One region of the Bradyrhizobium sp. USDA 3650 genome, then DNA from elsewhere that is predicted to be linked to it. Evidence: predicted binding sites of a transcription regulator. Region 1 holds the regulator's gene; each other region holds the start of a gene.
The links. The regulator PhoB, encoded in region 1, activates phosphate uptake and scavenging genes when phosphate is short. The targets are predictions, from matches to a motif close to TGTCATNNANCTGTCAT.
Positions count from the first base shown of each region.

Region 2: a site for PhoB is predicted at 2,851-2,867, ahead of phnF (phosphonate metabolism transcriptional regulator PhnF). Genes of this name have one in related genera too.
Region 3: a site for PhoB is predicted at 3,521-3,537, ahead of ACVIN2_RS35040 (UDP-2,3-diacylglucosamine diphosphatase). Genes of this name have one in related genera too.

Region 1 is NZ_JBSRZG010000001.1:4,856,875-4,862,476, reverse strand. Features, by position in the region: gene ACVIN2_RS22600 (acetylornithine transaminase) at 1-535, opposite strand, end outside; gene ACVIN2_RS22595 (GcrA family cell cycle regulator) at 991-1,503, shown strand; gene phoB (phosphate regulon transcriptional regulator PhoB) at 1,713-2,420, opposite strand; gene phoU (phosphate signaling complex protein PhoU) at 2,443-3,159, opposite strand; gene pstB (phosphate ABC transporter ATP-binding protein PstB) at 3,170-3,991, opposite strand; gene pstA (phosphate ABC transporter permease PstA) at 3,988-4,833, opposite strand; gene pstC (phosphate ABC transporter permease subunit PstC) at 4,838-5,602, opposite strand, start outside.
Region 2 is NZ_JBSRZG010000001.1:5,038,466-5,044,067, forward strand. Features, by position in the region: gene phnD (phosphonate ABC transporter substrate-binding protein) at 1-110, shown strand, start outside; gene phnE (phosphonate ABC transporter, permease protein PhnE) at 187-1,071, shown strand; partial or broken gene phnE (phosphonate ABC transporter, permease protein PhnE) at 1,068-1,918, shown strand; gene phnF (phosphonate metabolism transcriptional regulator PhnF) at 2,086-2,817, opposite strand; gene phnG (phosphonate C-P lyase system protein PhnG) at 2,936-3,400, shown strand; gene phnH (phosphonate C-P lyase system protein PhnH) at 3,405-4,013, shown strand; gene ACVIN2_RS23475 (carbon-phosphorus lyase complex subunit PhnI) at 4,016-5,119, shown strand; gene ACVIN2_RS23480 (alpha-D-ribose 1-methylphosphonate 5-phosphate C-P-lyase PhnJ) at 5,116-5,602, shown strand, end outside.
Region 3 is NZ_JBSRZG010000001.1:7,444,828-7,450,429, forward strand. Features, by position in the region: gene ACVIN2_RS35015 (cystathionine gamma-synthase family protein) at 1-573, shown strand, start outside; gene ACVIN2_RS35020 (CHRD domain-containing protein) at 651-1,067, opposite strand; gene ACVIN2_RS35025 (c-type cytochrome) at 1,222-2,151, shown strand; gene ACVIN2_RS35030 (Lrp/AsnC ligand binding domain-containing protein) at 2,178-2,423, opposite strand; gene thiD (bifunctional hydroxymethylpyrimidine kinase/phosphomethylpyrimidine kinase) at 2,553-3,353, shown strand; gene ACVIN2_RS35040 (UDP-2,3-diacylglucosamine diphosphatase) at 3,561-4,373, shown strand; gene ACVIN2_RS35045 (glycosyltransferase family 4 protein) at 4,387-5,430, shown strand; gene ACVIN2_RS35050 (threonine/serine dehydratase) at 5,494-5,602, shown strand, end outside.

The DNA of each region.
Region 1 (5,602 bases):
TCTGCGGACCGATCGCCTTTTTCACCGCATCGAGATCGCCATGCGCAACCTGGTCGAAGCCCTCCATCGGGGGGCCGAAACCTTCGAGATATTTTGCCGAACCCGTCGCGGCCAGCGTCGCCAGGGTGCGGCCATGGAAGGCGCCTTCGAAGGTGATCATGCGATAGCGGTCGGGATGGCCCTTCGCGGCGTGATAACGGCGCACGACCTTGATCACGCATTCCAGCGCTTCGGCGCCGGAATTGCAGAAGAACACGAAGTCCGCGAAACTTTCATTGCACAGGCGCGCGGCGAGCTTTTCGCCGTCCGGGCTCTGGAACAGGTTCGACATGTGCCAGAGCTTCGTGGCCTGCTCCTGCAACGCCGCGACCAGCGCCGGATGGGCATGGCCGAGCGCATTCACCGCCACCCCGGAGGTGAAATCGAGATAGCGCTCGCCATTGGTCGCGATCAGCCAGCAGCCTTCGCCACGCTCGAAACCGAGGTCGGACCTGGCGAAAACGGGGAGCAAATGCGGCGCTGCGCTGTTAGTCATGACGGTCACTTGAATGTTGCGGACGGTGTGAGCGTGCATTGCGCAACGCACCATCGACCGGCCCGGAAAACGAAACGTGCCGCCTCTTGAGGGCGGCACGTGCGACTATCTTAGGCCTGGTGAAACGGGTGTCAATGCCGCCCGGAAAGCCTCGCGAAACGCTGAATCCGTAGTCTTGCGGTGCCGATTTTGCGGGATTTAGCCACGGAACATGTGGAAGCGAGTCGGCGGACTCTTGCGCGGGAGTCACGCCATATTGTAGCGTTTGGATTGTCAGATACGACATCTCGTGCAGTGGTTCTGATCTTTAAGTCCTTATGTACCGGCGTAAACGTTCGGGCGTTCAAGACGCGCCCGGCGAGCCTTAAGGGATTCTGACGGCACGGGTTTTTGAAGGCTTAGGCATTCGCTGCGAGGCCCCAGGATGGCTGGCGCGCAGCGAGGGAAAGGGTGCAATGACGGTTTTGACCTGGTCCGATGATCGCGTCGAGCAGCTGAAAAAGCTCTGGGAGGCCGGACTTTCGGCCAGCCAGATCGCGGCGGAGCTCGGCAATGTGACCCGCAATGCCGTGATCGGCAAAGTGCACAGGCTCGGCCTTTCGGGCCGCGCCAAGAGCCCGTCATCGGCAGCGCCGCGGCCGCGCAAGGCGCGTCCCGCGCAGCACATGATGCGGGTGAGCCGCCCGATCTCGCGCGGCAACACCGCGCTGGCGCAGGCCTTCGAGGTCGAGGCTGAGCCGGATCCGGTCACCTACGACAACGTGGTGCCGATGAGCCAGCGGCTGTCGCTGCTGGAATTGAACGAGGCGACCTGCCACTGGCCGGTCGGCGATCCCTCGAGCCCGGACTTCTTCTTCTGCGGTGGACGGGCGCTGTCCGGCCTGCCCTATTGCGCCCAGCACTCGCGGGTTGCGTACCAGCCGGCGTCGGATCGGCGCCGCGCACCGGTGAAGCCGGGTCCGCGGTAAGCTAGCGCACGATCAGTCATCACGCGCGGCGCCTCAATAAATGCAGTGTCGTCCCGGCGAAGGCCGGGACCCATACTCCGAGCACTTAGTTGTTGTGCGAAAGGGTAACTCCGAGTCTTCGCCAAACCGCGCCCTGTGGTTATGGGTCCCGGCCTTCGCCGGGACGACATCGGACATGTCACGGCAGTTAGTAACCTAACCGCAGAAACCTACACCTGCTCCGCCTTGGCAAACCGATCATCCAGCGCGTAACCGGCGCCGCGGACGGTGCGGATCGGATCCTGCTCGCGCCCGAGATTGAGCAGCTTGCGCAGGCGGCCGATATGCACGTCGACAGTGCGCTCGTCGATATAGATGTCGCGGCCCCAGACGCTGTCGAGCAGCTGCTCGCGCGAGAACACCCGCCCCGGGTGCTCCAGGAAGAACTCCAGCAGGCGATATTCGGTCGGACCGAGATCGATCGGCCGGCCCGAGCGTGCCACGCGGCGCTTGTCGCGGTCGAGCTCGATGTCGCCGAAAGCAAGGACGGTGGCGAGCCGCTCGGGGCTTGCGCGCCGCAGCAGGCCTTTCACGCGCGCCAGCAGCTCCGGCACCGAGAACGGCTTGACGATGTAATCGTCGGCGCCGGTCGCAAGACCCCGCACCCGCTCGCTCTCCTCGCCGCGCGCGGTGAGCATGATGATCGGGAGCTGCTTGGTCTCGGGACGGGTGCGAAGCCGCCGGCACAATTCAATGCCTGACAGGCCCGGCAGCATCCAGTCGAGCACGATCAGGTCGGGGATGTGCTCCTTGAGGCGGGTGTCGGCGTCGTCGCCGCGCATCACCGTCTCGACGTCATAGCCGTCGCCTTCGAGGTTGTAGCGGAGAAGCTCGGTCAGGGCTTCCTCGTCCTCAACCACCATAATGCGTGCGCCCATCGGGTCGTCGCTCCTTAAGTCTTCAGGTGTTCGGTACCGTGTTGGCAAAGGTCGTCATGTCGCCCTTCGGCCGCTTGTCGGTGATCGCCTGGCCCTCGATCATGTAGAACACGGTCTCGGCGATGTTGGTGGCGTGATCGCCGATCCGCTCGATGTTCTTGGCGCAGAACATCAGATGGATGCAGAACGAGATGTTGCGCGGATCCTCCATCATGTAGGTGAGGAGCTCGCGGAACAGCGAGGTGCAGATGGCGTCGACCTCCTCGTCGCCCTTCCACACCGCCATCGCCGCCGGCAAATCATGCGCGGCATAAGCGTCCAGCACCGACTTGACCTGCTGCTGCACGAGGTCGGTCATGTGCTCGAGGCCGCGGAACAGCTTGAGCGGATGGAAGTCCGTCTCCAGCGCCGCGACGCGCTTGCCCATGTTCTTGGCGAGGTCGCCGATGCGCTCGAGATCGGTCGCGACGCGCATGGCGCCGACGATCTCGCGCAGATCGACCGCCATCGGCTGGCGACGTGCGATGGTGAGCACCGCGCGCTCCTCGATGCGCTTCTGCAGCGCGTCGAGCTCGGTGTCGATGGCGACGACGCGCTGGCCGAGCGGGACGTCGCGGCGGATCAATGCGTCGACGGACTCGACGATCATGCGCTCGGCGATGCCGCCCATCTCGGCAACCAGGCGCGTGAGTTCCTGGAGGTCGGTGTCGAAGGCCTTTGCGGTATGTTCAGAACCCATGTCGCGTCTCCTAGCCGAACCGGCCGGTGATGTAATCCTGCGTGCGCCGGTCGGTCGGCGACGTGAAGATCTTGCTGGTGTCGTCGAACTCGATCAGCTCGCCGAGATACATGAAGGCGGTCTTGTCGGAGACGCGCGCCGCCTGCTGCATGTTGTGGGTGACGATCGCGATCGTGTAATCCTCGGACAGCTCCTGGATCAGCTCCTCGACCTTGGCGGTCGAGATCGGGTCGAGCGCCGAACAGGGTTCGTCGAACAGGATCACCTCGGGCCGCACCGCGACGGTGCGGGCGATGCAGAGGCGTTGCTGCTGGCCGCCGGAGAGCGACAGGCCGGAGGCGTTGAGCTTGTCCTTGACCTCGTTCCACAGCGCGCCGCCGCGCAGCGCCTTCTCGACGCGGCCGTCCATCTCGGACTTCGAGATCTTCTCATAGAGACGGATGCCGAACGCGATGTTCTCGTAGATCGTCATCGGGAACGGCGTCGGCTTCTGGAACACCATGCCGACGCGGGCGCGCAGCAAATTGAGGTCCAGCTTGCCGTCGAGGATGTTGGTCTGATCGAGCATGAGCTGACCGGTGGCGCGCTGGCCGGGATAGAGGTCGTACATCCGGTTGAAGATGCGCAGCAGGGTCGACTTGCCGCAGCCCGACGGGCCGATGAACGCGGTGACACGGTTGGCGCCGAGCGTCAGGTTGATGTTCTTCAGCGCGTGGTGCTCGCCGTAATAGAAATTCAGGTTGCGTACGGTCACCTTGGGCGGCGCCTCCGGCAGCACCGGCGCGTGCGGCAGGCCACCGGACGCGCTCATCGATACGGAAAGATCACTCATTTTGCGGTCCTCTCGGCGCCAAGGATGCGCGCGCCAATATTCAGGGCAAGAACGGTCAGGGTGATGAGCAGCGCTCCGCTCCAGGCCAACTGCTTCCAGTAGGCATAGGGGCTCTGCACGAAGTTGTTGATGGTGACAGGCAGGTTCGCCATCGTCTTGTTCAGGCCGAGGCTGAAGAACTGGTTCGACAGCGCGGTGAACAGCAGCGGCGCGGTTTCACCGGCGACGCGAGCGGTCGCGAGCAGCACGCCGGTGATGAGACCCGATCGGGCAGCCCGATAAGCGATCCGCTTGATCACCAGCGAGCGCGGCAGGCCGAGCGCCGAGGCCGCCTCGCGCAACGCGTTCGGCACCAGCAGCAGCATGTCCTCGGTCGTGCGCAGCACCACCGGGATCACGATGACCGCGAGCGCGAGCGAGCCTGCGATCGCCGAGAAGCCGCGCATCGGCACCACCACCGCGCCGTAGATGAACAGGCCGATGATGATCGAGGGCGCCGAGAGCAGGATGTCGTTGATGAAGCGGATCACCGAGGTCAACCGGTCATTGCGGCCGTATTCGGCGAGATAGGTGCCGGCGAACATGCCGAGCGGCGCGCCGATGCCGACGCCGATCACGGTCATGATCAGCGAGCCGACGATGGCGTTGAGCAGGCCGCCCTCGTTCGATCCCGGTGGCGGCGTGTTCTCGGTGAACAGCTGGACATTGAGTCCCGCTACGCCATTGTAGAGCAGCGTAATCAGGATCAGCGCGAGCCAGGTGACGCCGAAGGCGGTTGCGGCGATGCAGAGCCCGCGGACGACGATGTCCTTGCGGCGGCGGCGTGAGTAGATCGGATTCATGGCGCTAGTTCCCCGCCTTCTTTTCCAGCCGCATCAGCATCAGCCGCGCCGCCGCGAGCACGAAGAAGGTCAGCACGAACAGCAGGAGGCCGAGCAGGATCAGGCCGGACTGGTGCAGGCCGTCGCTCTCGGCGAACTCAGATGCGATCGCCGCCGAGATCGTGGTACCCGGCGCGAAGATCGACGACGAGATCCGGAACGAGTTGCCGATGATGAACGTCACCGCCATGGTCTCGCCGAGCGCGCGGCCCAGCGCCAGCATGACGCCGCCGATGACGCCGACGCGGGTGTAGGGGATCACCACGCTGCGGACGACTTCCCAGGTGGTGCAGCCGACGCCGTAGGCGGCTTCCTTCAGCACCGGAGGCACCGTCTTGAACACGTCGACCGAGATCGAGGTGATGAAGGGCAGCACCATGATGGCGAGGATCAGCGCGGCATTGAACAGGCTGAGATAGGACGGCGGACCTGCGAAGATCGCGCCCAGCACGGGCACACCGTCGAAGATCTTGATCATGAAGGGCTGGAACGTGTTGGCGAGGAACGGACCCAACACGAAGAAGCCCCACATGCCGTAGATGATCGAGGGAATGCCGGCGAGCAGCTCGATCGCCATGCCGATCGGACGGCGCAGCCATTGCGGGCAGAGCTCGGTGAGGAAGATCGCAATGCCGAGACCCACGGGAATGGCGATCAGCATCGCGATGAAGGAGGTGACGAGCGTGCCGTACATCGGCCCGAGCGCGCCGAGCACCGGCGGATCGGCGGA
Region 2 (5,602 bases), 180 kb from region 1:
TCCAGGACGGCCAGAAGAAGGGTTTTCATCCCGCGACCACCAAGGATTGGGATGGCACGATCGAGCTGATCAAGTTCGTCGATGCGCTGCGTAAGAAGAAGGCGTCCTGAGTTTCGGGACGATGCCACTGGAGCCGGGTCGATGGACCCGGCTCTTTCTCTTTGATCGACCACCTTTCCTGATCAGATGACCGTCGCGGTTTCGATCCTCCCCGAGCAGCAGCTCGCCGTACTCAACGCCGCCTATCGCCAGGCGGTCGCGCGCAAGCGATGGCGCCTCCTGTTCGGAGCCGTGGTGTTCGCCGCTGCACTGTGTCTGGCGGCGATCGGCGCCGAAGTGAATCTGCGCACGCTGTTCACCCATTACGGCAATTTCATCAGCTATTTCGACCGCATCCTCACACTCGACACCGGCCAGCGCGTCTGGACCGATGTCGGCGAGTGGCTCTGGGGCTGGCAGAAATGGCTGAAGATGCTCGGCGAGACCCTGCTGATCTCCTATGTCGGCACGCTGATCGGCGCGACTTTTGCATTCTGCCTGAACTTCCTCGCGGCTGAAAACACCTCGCCCGCGCCCTGGCTGCGCTTCGTGGTGCGGCGTCTGCTCGAATTCGCCCGCACGGTGCCCGGCATCGTGTTTGCGCTGATCTTCGTGATCGCCTTCGGGCTCGGACCGATGGCGGGCGTGCTGGCGATTGCGATTCACTCCACCGGCGCGCTCGGAAAGCTGTTCTCCGAGATCGTCGAGAACGCCGACATGAAGCCGGTCGAAGGCATCCGCTCGACCGGCGCGAGCTGGCTCGCTTGCATGCGCTTCGCTATCCTGCCGCAGGTCACCGCGGGTTATGCCAGCTACGCGCTGCTGCGCTTCGAGATCAATGTCCGGGAGGCCTCCGTGATGGGCTTCGTCGGCGCCGGCGGCATCGGCCAGGAGCTCGTCGTCGCCATCCGCAAGTTCTATTACTCCGACGTCAGCGCGATCCTGCTCACCATCATCGTCACGGTCTTCATCATTGACATCAGCACCGGCTGGCTGCGCGGCCGTCTGTTCGGCAAGGAGGCGCGGACGTGACGGGACCGCGGGAGATCGACACCGCCGCGCTTCGCGCGCGCTACCCTGATGTGTTCGACCGGCCGGCCTCGGCCCGGCTCGCGATGCCGGCGATGATCGTCGCGGCGTTCGCGATCCTGGTCTATGGCCTGGTCGATCTCGATTTCTCGCCCTCGCGCTTCGTCGCCGGCCTCAGCCAGCTCGGCTGGATCAGCCTGATGATGATCCCGCCGGATCCCGGCTCGTCACTGCCGGTCTATCTGAAGGCGCTGGGCGAGACGCTGTCGATCGCGCTACTCGGCACGACGCTGGCCGCACTGTTCGCGCTGCCGGTCAGTCTTCTTGCCGCGCGTAACGTCGTGCCGTCGAGCATTTTGCGCTTCCCGATTCGGCGTTTCCTGGATTCGATCCGCGGCGTCGACACGCTGATCTGGGCGCTGGTGTGGATCAACGTGGTCGGGCTCGGGCCGTTTGCCGGCGTGCTCGCCATTGCCGTGTCGGATTTCGGCGCGTTCGGAAAACTGTTCTCGGAGGCGATCGAGGGCGCCGACCAGAAGCAGGTCGAAGGCATCCGCGCCTCCGGCGGCAGTGCGCTGCACGAGATCCGCTTCGGTCTGCTACCACAGGTCCTGCCCGTGATCGCCGGGCAGGTGCTCTATTTCATCGAGTCGAACACGCGCTCGGCCACCATCATCGGCATCGTCGGCGCCGGCGGCATCGGCCTCCAGCTCGCCGAGCAGATCCGCGTGCTGGAATGGCAGAAGGTCTCGTTCCTGATCCTGATGATCCTGATCGCTGTTGCGGCGATCGATTTTGTTTCGGGCAAACTCGCCGCTTCGCCATCATCGGCCGAAGGGCGGTGGCGTAACTTTCTTCCTTCTCCCCTTGTGGGAGAAGGTGGCGCGAAGCGCCGGATGAGGGGTCTGCATCCGCAGATTCAGTTCAGTGCGTGTGGAGACATACCCCTCACCCGTCTCGCCGCTAACGCGGCGAGCCACCCTCTCCCGCAAGGGGAGAGGGGCAGAGAGCAGCCGTTCACCCGTTCTCCACCAGAAACTCCACCCGCTCCGCGGCAAAGCGCGAATGCTTGGTCACCAGCGGCTTGCCGTCGAGATCGTGGTCGGTGGCGTCGACCACCAGGATCGGCCGTCCCAGCGCCAGATCGAGCCGTGCGGCGTCGGTTGCGTCGACGATGCCGGCGGTGATCCGGGTCGCGCCGCGGCGATAGTCGCGGACGCCGTAATGCTCGAGCAGTTTCGTCATCGAGCGGGTCGCGGCAAAGACGTCGCCCGCACCCGGGAATAGCTGCGCCGACAGCCACGTCGTGGAGACGCAGATCGGCGTGCGGTCGGCGAGGCGCATCGCCTCGATGCGCACCAATGGTGCGCCGGCCTTGAGACCGAGCTCCCGCGCGAGTTCGCGGGTCGCGACATCATCGGACGCCTCGATCAACCGGCCATGCGGTTCGCGGCCGTCCGCGCCGACGATCTCGGAGAAACGGGTCCGCGAGCGCAGTGGATAAGCGAGCTTCTGCGCCTCGACATAGGTTCCGCTGCCGCGCTCGGCCCGCACAATGCCGCGCTCCGCAAGCGCGGCCAGCGCGCGTCGCACGGTGTGGCGGTTCACGCGATAGGTTTCGGCGATCTCCACCTCGCCCGGCAGCTTGTCGCCGGCCGCAAAGCGGCCGTCGGCGATGCCGCGCTCGATGCCGTCGGCAACGAGGCGCCACAACGCGACGCCGGAGGAGGCTGTGTCCTGCATGCTCATGTGGCCTGGAAGCTACTCCAGAAATCACGCCTTTGTCACGAAACAGTCATGGCGCTCCGGTATCAAGTTGTCTAGTATCATAGACAACTTGGATTCGGCAAGTTCTGCAGAAAAGTCGGTGGATGTGGTGACCCAGCACAACAATCAGCAAGCCCAGCGCCAGGCCGCAATGGCCGTGCTGGCGCACGCGGAGGCGGGCGAGATCGCCGCTCGCCTCCGCGCTCTAGCCCTACCGGCGCATCAGGATCTGCGCGCGCCGGAAAACGGCCTCGTGATGCTGCGCGGCCGGGTCGGCGGCGACGGTGCGCCGTTCAACCTCGGCGAAGCCGCGGTGTCGCGCGCGGCTGTCAGGCTCGCGAGCGGCGAGGTCGGCTTCGGTTACACGCTCGGTCGCGACGGTGAGAAGGCGCGGTTGATCGCGCTGTGCGATGCGCTGGTGCAGTCCAGCGATTTCGGCGCCGCGGTGGAACGGGAAATCATCGGGCCGTTGCGTGAGCAGCTGATGGTCAGGCGCGAACAGGTGGCGGCCGAGACCGCTGCGACGAAGGTTGATTTCTACACCATGGTGCGCGGTGAGGGGTGAGCTCATGACCACGATTGCGGAACTGCCGCCGGGGTTCGCCGATAAGGTGCTGTCGGCGCAATCGACCTTTCGTTCGGTGATGGACGCGATGGCGCGGCCGGGATCGGTCCAGCGCATCGTGCCGACATCAGGAGCGCCTCAAACGATGATGCGCGGCACGGCCGCGATCGCGTTGACGCTGTTCGACCACGACACACCGCTCTGGCTCGATGGGCGGATGGCGGAGAGTTCCGACGTCGTGAAATGGCTGAAATTCCACACCGGCGCGCCGGTGGTGCAGGATTCTTCCATCGCAAGCTTCGCGCTGATCAGCGACGGTGGGGCGCTGCCTTCGCTCGAGCGCTTCGCGCTGGGCACCAGCGAATATCCGGATCGGTCGACCACGCTGATCCTTCAGGTCGAGAGCCTGGATTCCGGACGCAGCTTCGAGCTGCGCGGTCCCGGCATCGACGGCGTCGCCACGCTCCAGGCGTCGATCAAGCCGTTTGACCTGTTCGAGCGCCTGCGTGTCAACGAAACGCTGTTTCCGCGCGGCATCGATGTGGTGTTGGTCGCCGACAATGCCGTGGTTGCGATCCCGCGCACCACGCGCCTCGTGAGCAAGGGAAGCTAAGCATGTATGTCGCAGTCAAGGGCGGCGAACGCGCCATCGAGAACGCCCATCGCCTGCTCGCCAGTGCACGGCGTGGCGACCAAAGCGTGCCGGAAATCACGCTCGATCAAATCTCGGAGCAGCTTGGCCTCGCCGTGGACCGCGTCATGAGCGAAGGCTCGCTCTATGACCGCGAGCTCGCGGCGCTGGCCATCAAGCAGGCGCGCGGCGATTTGATCGAGGCGATCTTCCTGGTCCGCGCCTTCCGCGCCACGCTGCCGCGCTTCGGCGCCAGCGAGCCGGTCGAGACCGGCGCGATGCGGGTGCGGCGGCGGGTGTCCTCGACCTTCAAGGACATTCCCGGCGGCCAGATCCTCGGCCCGACCTTCGATTATACCCACCGCCTGCTCGATCCCTCGCTCGCCGAAGGCTTCGTGCCGGAGGCGCCGGCGACGGCCGAAGCCTCCACGGTGCCCACGCCGCGCGTGACGGATATTCTCGGCCGCGACGGCCTGATCGAGCCCTCGCCGCAGGCCGAAGAGGGCGCCAATGTTGGCGACCTCACCCGCGAGCCGCTGAATTTCCCGGCGGACCGCGACCTGCGCCTGCAAAATCTCGCGCGTGGCGACGAAGGGTTCTTGCTGGCGATGGGCTATTCCACCCAGCGCGGCTATGGCCGCAACCATCCCTTCGCCGGCGAAATCCGCTTCGGCGAGGTCGATGTCGAATTTTCGGCGGAAGACGTCGGCTTCGCCGTGCCGCTCGGCTCGATCGAACTCACCGAGTGTCAGATGGTCAACCAGTTCAAGGGCTCCGCGACCGAAGCGCCGTGCTTCACGCGCGGTTATGGTCTCGCCTTCGGCCAGAGCGAGCGCAAGACCATGTCGATGGCGCTGGTCGACCGCGCGTTGCGTGCGCGCGAGCTCGGCGAAGAGGCACTCGCCCCTGCGCAAGACGAAGAATTCGTGATGTCGCATTCGGACAACGTCCAGGCGACCGGCTTCGTCGAGCATCTGAAGCTGCCGCATTATGTCGACTTCCAGTCCGAGCTCGGCCTGTTGCGCAAGCTGCGCAAGGAATTCACTGAAGCCAATGCGCCTGATGCCATGAAGGAGGCCGCGGAATGAACGCGCCCGCCTACAATTTCGCCTATCTCGACGAACAGACCAAACGGATGATCCGCCGCGCGATCCTCAAGGCGATCGCGATCCCGGGCTATCAGGTGCCGTTCGCCAGCCGTGAAATGCCGATGCCCTATGGCTGGGGCACCGGCGGCGTGCAGGTCACCGCGGCGATCCTCGGGCCCGAGGACGTGCTGAAGGTGATCGACCAGGGCTCCGACGACACCACCAACGCGATCTCGATCCGGAAGTTCTTTGCCAAGACCGCCGGCGTCGCCACGACGACCGCGACTGAAGATGCGACCGTGATCCAGACCCGTCACCGCATTCCCGAGACGTCGCTGCACGCGAATCAGGTGCTGGTCTATCAGGTGCCGATCCCGGAACCCTTACGTTTCCTCGAGCCGCGCGAGACCGAGACGCGGCGCATGCACGCGCTCGCCGAATACGGCCTGATGCATGTGAAGCTCTATGAGGACATCGCCCGCT
Region 3 (5,602 bases), 2.6 Mb from region 1:
TATGTCGGCGGTCATTCAGACCTGATCGCGGGCGCCGCGCTCGGTGCGAAGGCGGTGGTGAAAGGCATCAAGGCGCTGCGGGGCGCCATCGGCACCCAGCTCGATCCGCATTCCTGCTGGATGATCAACCGCTCGCTCGAGACGCTGAGCCTGCGCATGGAAAAAGCCGATGCGAATGCGCGCCTCGTGGCGGACTATCTGCGCGATCATCCCAAGGTGGCCAAGGTGCACTATCTCGGTCATCACGAGGCGGCGTCGCCGGACGGACTTGTGTTCGCGCGGCAATGCACGGGGGCGGGGTCCACGTTCTCGTTCGACATCGTCGGCGGCAAGGCCGCGGCCATGAAATTCCTCAACGCGCTGCAGATCCTCAAGCTGGCGGTGAGCCTTGGTGGGACGGAGTCGCTTGCGAGCCTGCCCGCCACCATGACTCATTCCGGCGTTCCCGCCGACATCCGCCGCAAGATCGGCGTGCTCGATTCCACGATCCGGCTGTCGATCGGCATCGAACACCCGTCGGATTTGATCGCCGACCTCGCACAGGCGCTGAACGCAGCCGAACCTGAGGTGTGACGCCTGCGCCAGCGCTACGGGAATCGAAAAGGGCGGCTGCGATGGCAGCCGCCCTTTTTTGCTGGTCTGTGCGAAGTTTACTTCGTCACCTGACCGCGGATCTCGCCGCCCGGATTGGCCGCGGTGTGGATGTTGACGTAGAGCTTGCCGCCGAGCAGATCGGCGGCCTGCGCGTCGGTCAGGGTCGCCGAGCCCTCGGCCGGGCTGGTGGCGGCGCCTGGAATCGCGACCGCGACGCCAGCGTTCTTGCCGGCCTCGGCGGGTCCGTGGAAATGCGCGGCGGTGGCGGGGCCGGACAGGCCGGAATAGGTGAGCTTCCAGGACAGCTTCTTGCTGGCGGCGTCGTAATCCAGATCGGCCGTTCCGGTGCCGCTGCTGGTCGTTGCGGGGACCTCGGACTTGGCGTCGAGCGTTGCTTTCAGCTTTTCGGCGCTGGCCGAACCCGCAAAAGCAACGGCGCCAAGCACTGACATGGCAATGACGATCTTGTTCATGTTTTTCTCCCTGCTGAACCCGTTTGGGCTGCCAAACTTCCAACAGCCGGCATTTCAGTTTATTCCCGTTTCTGGCCGCGGTGGGCTAAATTCTTCGTGGCTGGAGCCGCGAGGACATCGGTCATAAGCTTCGCCGCGACGACGAAAGGACCGTATGTTGCGACGAACAATCTCCGTGGCGTTGCTCGCCGTGCTCGCTGCAGTGGGCGTCTATTGGTGGCTCAGCGCGCCGGAGGTGGCGGCCGCCGGCACCGCGCCCGCCCGCGCCCCTGATCTTGCCAATGGCGAGGTGATGTTCAACGCCGGCGGCTGCGCCTCATGCCATGCCGTCCCCGACCAGCCGGATCGTCTCAGGCTCGGCGGCGGCGTCGCGATCAAGTCGCCGTTCGGAACATTCTACGCGCCGAACATCTCCTCCGATCCGACCGACGGCATCGGCAAATGGAACGAGGCCGAATTCGTCAATGCGGTGATGCACGGGGTCTCGCCGGACGGCCGGCATTATTTTCCGGCCTTTCCCTACACGTCCTATCAGCACGCCAGGCGCGAGGACGTGCTCGATCTCTTTGCGTACCTGAAAACGCTGCCGGCCGTTGCAGGCAAGGTGCGCGACCACGACGTGCGCTTTCCGTTCAATATCCGGCGCAACGTCGGCATCTGGAAATTTTTATTTCTGGACGGCAAGCCCTTCGTCGCCGACAGCGCGAAGTCGCCGCAGTGGAATCGCGGCGCCTATCTCGTCAACAGCTTTGGCCATTGCGCGGAATGTCACAGCCCGCGCAACGCGCTTGGCGGCATCATCGCCGGGCAACGCTTCGCCGGCGGTCCCAATCCGGAAGGCGAGGGGTGGGTGCCCAACATCACCCAGAAGGGCCTTGGCGAGTGGAGCGCGAAGGATATTGCGTATTTCCTGAAGACCGGCGAATTGCCGGACGGCGACAGCGTCGGCGGCGCGATGACGCGGGTGATCAAGAACACCTCGCAATTGCCGGACGACGATCTCGCGGCGATGGCGGACTATCTCAAATCGCTGCCGCCGGTGGACGGTCCGCCCCGCCCCAAGCGCAAGGAGGGCGGCGCCTGATCAGGCCCGCCCCCTTTTCCGGACCGTCAACTCGCGCCAAATGCCTTGAAGGTGATGATGGTGAGGGTGTCCTGGATGCCGGGTAGCACCTGCACCTTCTCGTTGACGAAGTGGCCGATATCGGTGTCGTTGTCGACGTAGAACTTCACCAGCAGGTCGTATTGCCCGGCCGTGGAATAGATCTCGGAGGCGATCTCGGCTTCGGCAAGCGCATTGGCGACCACATAGGATTGGCCGAGCTTGCATTTGATCTGGACGAAAAAGGGAACCATCGCGGTCACTCCGAAAGCATATCTGGCGGCTAATAGGCCAAACCCGGCCGGATTTAGCAAGCGAACTTGCTGGGCTGGGAAAGGCGCGCTAGGACGGGCCATGGCTTCGAAAACGCTGAAGATCGCCCCATGACGACGCCCGTCGCGCTGACCATTGCCGGCTCCGATTCGAGCGGCGGCGCCGGCATCCAGGCCGACCTGAAGACCTTTGCCGCGCTGGGCGTTTTTGGCGCGTCCGCCATCACGGCGCTGACGGCGCAGAATACGCGCGGCGTCACCGGCATTCATGCAGTGCCCGCCGAATTCGTCACCGCGCAGATCGACGCGGTGTTTTCCGATCTCGAGGTCGGCGCGGTCAAGATCGGCATGGTGGCGCAAGCCGCCAGCATCGATGCGATCGCGGCCGCGCTGTCGCGCTGGGCGCCCCGGCATATTGTGCTCGATCCCGTAATGGTGGCGACATCGGGTGATCGCCTGCTCGCCTCCGAAGCCGTCGACGCCCTGCGGATCAAACTGATGCCGCTGGCCTCGGTGATCACACCCAATCTGCCCGAGGCCGCGGCTCTGCTCGGCGAACCGGTCGCGGCCAGCGAGGCCGAGATCGAGAGCCAGGGGCGCCGATTGCTGGTGCTCGGTTGCCGGGCGGTCCTGATCAAGGGCGGGCACGGCGAGGGCGCCGAGAGCATCGACTATCTCGTCGATGCCAGCACCACGATCGCGCTCGCCGCGCCGCGCGTTGCCACTCGCAACACCCATGGCACCGGCTGCTCGCTGTCCTCGGCGGTCGCCGCGGGGCTCGCCAGAGGCGAGGATCTCGAGCGCGCCGTGCGCAACGCCAAGGCCTGGATCAGCGCCGCGATCGCGGCCGCCGACCGCTTCAGCGTCGGCCACGGCCACGGCCCGATCCATCATTTTCACAAGTTCTACTGACGCCGGTCGCGAGCGCGCCGCGGTTCACCCATCGAACCCATGCAGTTCCGGGTTCTTGCGGAGGCCGCTGCGACGCCATGTCGCCTGATTGTCGCATGCGACTGATATTCGCGGGGTTGGGCGAGGCAAGCGCGATTCGTATCCGAAGGTGCCTCAAAGGTTCAATTGGTCATCCCCCTGTCACGGGACATTGTTACAGGCTGGCGCATGGGAAGTTACGATGTGAGTGACGAGAGCCCGGAGCGGCGCTTTCGCACGTTGTTCATCTCCGACGTTCATCTCGGAGCCCGCGGTTCACAAGCCGACCTTCTGCTCGACTTCCTGCGTTTCCATGATGCCGACACGATCTATCTCGTCGGCGATATCGTCGACGGCTGGGCGCTGAAATCGAGCTGGCATTGGCCGCAATCGCATAACGACCTCGTCCAGAAGCTTTTGCGCAAGGCGCGCAAGGGCGCCAAGGTCATCTACATCCCCGGTAATCACGACGAGTTCCTGCGCAACTATTACGGCACGCATTTCGGCGGCATCGACGTGGTCGAGAACACCGTCCACACCGGCGCGGACGGCAAGCGCTATCTCGTCATCCATGGCGACATCTTCGACCTCGTGGTGCAGAACGCACGCTGGCTCGCTCATCTCGGCGACAAGGCCTACGACTTCGCGATCCAGCTCAATCGCTTCGTCAACTTCTTCCGGCGCATGTTCAAGGTGCCCTATTGGTCGCTGTCGCAATGGGCCAAGCAGAAGGTCAAGAACGCGGTGAACTATATCGGCGCGTTCGAGCAGGCGCTCGCCGCCGAAGCGCGGCGCCACGACGCCGACGGCGTGATCTGCGGCCACATCCATTACGCGGTGATCCGCGACGAGGGCGGCATCCGCTACATGAATTGCGGCGACTGGGTCGAGAGCTGCACGGCGCTGGTCGAGCACGACGACGGCCATTTCGAGATCATCACCTGGGCGGACCAGGCCGAGAAGCCGGCACAGGTCCCGCAGGTCGCAGCCAGAGCTGCATGACAAGGCTAGCCTGATGCGCATCCTGGTCGCGACCGACGCCTGGCACCCGCAAGTCAACGGTGTGGTTCGGACGCTGACCAAACTTGCTGACGGTGCCAAAAGCCTCGACGTCGAATTCTCGTTCCTGACGCCGCAATCGTTCCGCACCTTTGCGATGCCGAGCTATCGCGACGTGCGGCTGGCCATGCCGCGGCCGGGCAGAATCGCGAAGCTGATCGAAGAGGCACACCCTGATAGCATCCACATCGCGACGGAGGGGCCGATCGGCCTGATGGTCCGCCGCTATTGCCGCCAGCGCAAGCTGCCCTTCACGACCAGCTTCCACACCCGCTTTCCCGAATATGTCCGCGCACGCGTGCCGGTGCCGGGCTCGCTGATCTGGCGGGCGCTGCGCCGATTCCACAGCCCCAGCCGCGCTGTGATGGCGGCAACCCCGGCGCTCGCCAGCGAGCTGACCGAGCGCGGCTTCGACAATGTCGTGCTGTGGCCGCGCGGCGTCGACACCCATCTGTTCCATCCCCGCGCGATTGATCTCTGCCTGCCGACGCCGGTGTTCCTCTCGGTCGGCCGAGTCGCGGTGGAGAAGAATCTCGAGGCGTTCCTCGATCTCGACCTGCCCGGCACCAAGGTGATCGTCGGCGACGGTCCGGCGCGTGTCGCGCTGGAGCAGGCCTATCCGGACGCGATCTTCCTTGGCGAGAAGCACGGCGAGGAACTGGCGGACATCTATGCTGCCGCTGACGTCTTCGTGTTTCCGAGCAAGACCGACACGTTCGGCCTGGTCCTGCTCGAAGCGCTGGCGAGCGGCCTGCCGGTCGCGGCGTTTCCGGTGAAGGGGCCCCGCGACGTGATCGGCGATGCCCCGGTCGGCGCGCTCGATCACGATCTGCGCAGCGCCTGCTTCGCCGCGCTGGACATCTCCCGGCAGGATTGCGTCGAATTCGCCGCCAATTACACCTGGGAGGCCTCGGCCCGGGCTTTTGTCGACAGCATTTTGGCGGTCGGCGCGGTGCTGCCGGGCCGGAACGGGGCGGAGCCGGCGCGATTCGTCGCCTGAGAGCCCAGAATGCTCCCGCGGAGATGCCTTGCCCGCGCCTCATCCGCCGCGATAACATCAGGCATGACAGAACAGCTCCTTCCGATCGGCCCTGCCGATATCGATGCCGCAGCGCGCGTGATCGCACCCTTCGCCGTCCGCACCCCGCTGTTGTCCTTTCCCGTGCTCAACG